2 regions of the Arthrobacter sp. NPDC056727 genome follow, and region 1 is predicted to be linked to the other one. Evidence: predicted binding sites of a transcription regulator. Region 1 holds the regulator's gene; the other holds the start of a gene.

Region 1 (2,197 bases):
TCCTCGAGCACCATCCCGCGCTCCACCGGCACCTCGGGCAGGCTGCTCTTGGCAGGCGCCGCAATCTCCTGCGGGCCCCAGTTCTGGTACTGCATTCGTTCACCGCTTTGCATTAGGAATTTGCACAGGAAGGAGCCGCTCCGGCAGCGTGCGTGCCGCCGGGGGACAGGCGCCCGGAATTTCGCCCGGAGCGGTACCAATGCTAACAACGCGGCGACTCATATTAGACTTGTTAGCACTTAGGCATGTCGAGTGCTAACCACGGCGTTTGCGGGCGGGATTGACGCCCGGCGCGGTTATGGCCAAAAGGAGGTGGACTGTGAGCGAACCACGGAAGCTTGAGGTGCTGCGCGCCATCGTGGAGGACTATGTCCACTCCCGCGAACCTGTCGGCTCCAAGGCGCTGGTGGAGCGCCACCACCTGGGCGTTTCCAGCGCCACGATCCGCAACGACATGGCGGCATTGGAGGACGAGGGCCTCATTACGGCCCCGCACACCAGCGCCGGCAGGATCCCCACGGACAAGGGTTACCGCCTTTTCGTCGACCAGATCTCGGCGGTCAAGCCGCTCTCGCCGGCGGAGAAACGAGCCATCCAGACCCTGCTCGAGGGCTCCGAGGACCTTGACGACGTCCTGGACCGGACGGCCAGGCTCCTGTCCCAGCTGACCAACCAGGTCGCCGTCGTACAGTACCCGCACCTGAGCCGCGCCGTGGTCCGGCACATCGAATTCGTGCTGCTGGCGCCCCGAAAGGTGCTGATCGTGCTGATCGCCGATTCCGGAAAGGTGGACCAGCGTGTTGTCGACGTCGGGCAGGACCTGTCAGACGACACACTCGCGGCCCTGCGCACCCGGTTCCTGACAGGCGTGGCCGGAACGCCGGTGGCAATCCTGCCCCAGCACCTGGCCGCCGTCGTGGCGGGCTGCGCACCCGCCGAGCGCCATGCGGCTGTTGCCCTCGGGAAGGGGCTGGAAGGCCTCGCCCACAACAGTCGGGAAGACCGGATGGTCATGGCCGGAACGGCCAACCTCGCGCGGTCCAACGTGGACTTCCCGCTGAGCATCGGACCCGTCCTGGAGGCCCTCGAGGAGCAGGTGGTTATGCTGCAGCTCCTGAGCGACATGGCCCACGACCCGCGGGGAGTGGCCGTCAGCATCGGCCGCGAAAACCCTTACGATGGGCTGGCCGAAGCGTCGGTGGTGGCCACCGGCTACGGCCCCGACGCCAGCGCCAAGGTGGGCATCCTCGGCCCCACCCGGATGGACTATCCCACCACCATGGCCGCCGTGCGCGCGGTGGCCCGCTACCTTTCGAGGATTCTGGGACCGTGACAGCACTCCCCGGACATCCTCTGACCACAGGCAGTACAACCAGGAAGAGATACGAACTTTGAGCAGCCACTACGACGTTCTTGGAGTCTCCCCGGAAGCCACCGGCGAAGAGATCAAAAAGGCCTACCGCAAGCTGGCCCGCTCCCTTCACCCGGACGTCAACCCGGGCGACGACGCCGCGGAACGGTTCAAGGCCGTGACCCACGCCTATGAGGTGCTGTCCGATCCGCAGAAGCGCCGGGTCTACGACACCACCGGCAACGAGAACGGCACCGACAACGGCTTCGGCGGCGGCTACGCCGGCCAAGGCTTCGCGTTCCAGGACATCTTCGACACCTTCTTCGGCGCCGGCGGCACCTCCGGGCCGGCGTCCCGCGTCCGCCGCGGCCAGGACGCACTTATCAGCGTCCGGATCGACCTGCGCGACGCCGTTTTCGGCGTCAACAAGAAGCTGGAAGTGGACACGGCCGTCACCTGCCCCACGTGTGAAGGCTCCTGCTGCCAGCCGGGCACGCACCCGGAACGCTGCGACATCTGCGGCGGCAGCGGCCAGGTGCAGCGGGCAGTCCGCTCCATCCTCGGCCAGGTCATGACCGCAGCCCCCTGCGGTTCGTGCGAGGGCTTCGGCACGGTCATCAAGGACCCCTGCAACGAATGCAGCGGCCAGGGCCGCATCCGCAGCCGCCGGTCCCTGACCATCAAGGTACCGGCAGGCGTGGCCACCGGAACGCGCATCCAGCTCTCCGGACAGGGCGAGGCCGGCCCCGCGGGCGGCCCCTCCGGCGACCTCTACGTGGAAATCCGCGTCAACAGCGACTCCACCTACGTCCGCGAGGGCGACGATCTCCACGCGACCCTGAACAT
Region 2 (2,197 bases), on a different contig from region 1:
ATGAGGGCGTCCTCGAGGACGGCTTCCTGGCGCTCAGTGTCGGTGATGAAGTACGGGGACAGGTAGCCCTTGTCGAACTGCATGCCTTCGGTGAGGGCCAGCTCGGTCTGCGTGGTGGAGGATTCCTCGATGGTGATCACACCATCCTTGCCCACCTTGCCGAAAGCCTCGGCGAGCAGTTCGCCCACCTCGTCGCTCTGGGCGGAGATGGCGGCAACGTTGGCCACCTGGGTGCCCTCGACCGGACGGGCGTTCTCCAGCAGGCGTGCTGCGACGGCCTCGACGGAGACCTCGATGCCGCGCTTGATCTGGCCCGGAGCGGCGCCGGCGGCAACGTTGCGCAGGCCTTCCTTGACCAGTGCCTGGGCGAGCACGGTGGCGGTGGTGGTGCCGTCACCGGCGACGTCGTTCGTCTTGGTGGCGACTTCCTTGGCCAGCTGGGCGCCAAGGTTCTCGTACGGGTCGTCCAGCTCGACTTCCCGGGCGATGGTCACGCCGTCGTTGGTGATGGTGGGGGCGCCCCACTTCTTGTCCAGCACGACATTGCGGCCGCGGGGACCAAGCGTCACCTTAACCGTGTTGGCGAGCTTGTCGATGCCGGCTTCAAGCGACCGGCGGGCAGCGTCGTTGAACGCAAGCTGCTTTGCCATGGTTTGTCCTTTCAAGACAGAACCCCGTGCAGCCGCCCGGCCGGACAAATGTCAGACGCGGGCAGCGGCACGGGGATCCAAAGAGTTACTTAACGACGATCGCCAGAACGTCGCGGGCGGAGAGCACGAGGTACTCGGTGCCGCCGGTCTTGACTTCGGTTCCGCCGTACTTGGAGTAGATGACGACGTCGCCAACGGCTACGTCGACCGGAACGCGGCTGCCGTCTTCGAAGCGGCCGGGGCCTACTGCAACAACTTCGCCTTCCTGCGGCTTCTCCTGGGCGGAGTCCGGGATGACCAGGCCGGAAGCCGTGGTCTGCTCGGCTTCGAGCGGGCGGACAACAATGCGATCCTCAAGAGGCTTAATAGAGACCGACACTCGGACCTCTCCTTTTCGTCAAAATTCATGGACAGTAAAAACTGTTGCGCCGTGGCGGCAGACCGTCGTCGCGGTGCCGGCAGCAGCCAGGCTGGCAGCTCTTCGTGTGTTAGCACCCTCCTAGGGAGAGTGCTAATGATGACTCTATGTAAGGGGTTAGCACTCGGTCAAGGCGAGTGCCAGAATTTCATCCGCCGTAACCCGCGCGGCCCCGCCGGTTAGCGCACGGCCCCGGCGCTCAGCTCCCGGCGAGGTCGTCGAACCCAAGGTCCTCGCCGCCGTCGGAGTCCCCCGTTTTCCGCTGGTCGCGGACAAGCACGACGGCGGCCGCCGCAGCCGCCAGCACCGACACAATCAGCACCACGATGCCGCCAATGCGCGCGCCCAGGTACAGGTCACGGATCTGGCGCGCTTCCTCGGTGGCGTCGCTGATGTTCTTGCCGCCCACCGAGTAGACGGTGGCGTTGAAGGAGTCCAGCAGGAAGATGATCACCAGCAGGACAAGGCAGACGACGGCGACCACGGCGCCGGTGATCAGCGCCGGGCGTGCGTACCGGACCAGGCGGCTGTGCTGCACCGGAGCAGGGTTGTTGCCTTCGGGCTGACCTGAGTCGGGCTGACCTGGGGTGGGCGTTTCGCTTGATTCCATTCAGACCACCCTATCGGGAAGAGCCTGGGCCGGCCGCTCCACTAGGCTTGATCCCATGTCTGAAGCACCGCAGGACCAGATCGCCCCGCTCCTCACTGAAGAAGGATGGGAGCTGCTGGCCTCGCTCGGACCCTACCGGGAGGACGACTCCTTCACCCTCAGCTCAAGCCTCCGCAAGGCCGGCCACTCCCCCGAACTCGTCTCCGCCGTCCTGACGCAGTCCCGGCTCCGGACCAAGGCGGAAGCCAAGTTCGGCGAGTTCGCCCGGCAGATGCTGTTCACACAGGCCGGGCTGGAGCAGGCTACCCGGCTCAACGTCGCGGCCCGGCACGCCCAGCGCTTTGCCCAGGCGGGCGTCCGGCACGTTGCCGATCTGGGCTGCGGCCTCGGCGCCGATGCCATGGCCCTGGCGTCCCTGGATATCGCCGTGACCGCCGTGGAGGTCGATGAGACCACGGCCGCCTGCGCCACGATCAACCTCATCCCCTTTCCGCACGCCACGGTGGTTCATTCGGACGC

The links. Region 1 encodes HrcA, which represses chaperone genes, less so after heat shock. Its sites were predicted from a motif close to TTNGCACTCGNNNNNNNCGAGTGCNAA; they were not measured.
Region 2: a site for HrcA is predicted at 1,186-1,212, ahead of groES (co-chaperone GroES). Genes of this name have one in related genera too.

What each region holds. Positions count from the first base shown of each region.
Region 1 is NZ_JBHTZA010000008.1:22,650-24,846, reverse strand. It holds gene ACFRAH_RS09850 (DUF3097 domain-containing protein) at 1-95, opposite strand, end outside; gene hrcA (heat-inducible transcriptional repressor HrcA) at 320-1,333, shown strand; gene dnaJ (molecular chaperone DnaJ) at 1,392-2,197, shown strand, end outside.
Region 2 is NZ_JBHTZA010000020.1:15,575-17,771, reverse strand. It holds gene groL (chaperonin GroEL) at 1-650, opposite strand, end outside; gene groES (co-chaperone GroES) at 736-1,029, opposite strand; gene ACFRAH_RS18060 (hypothetical protein) at 1,268-1,678, opposite strand; gene ACFRAH_RS18055 (SAM-dependent methyltransferase) at 1,734-2,197, shown strand, end outside.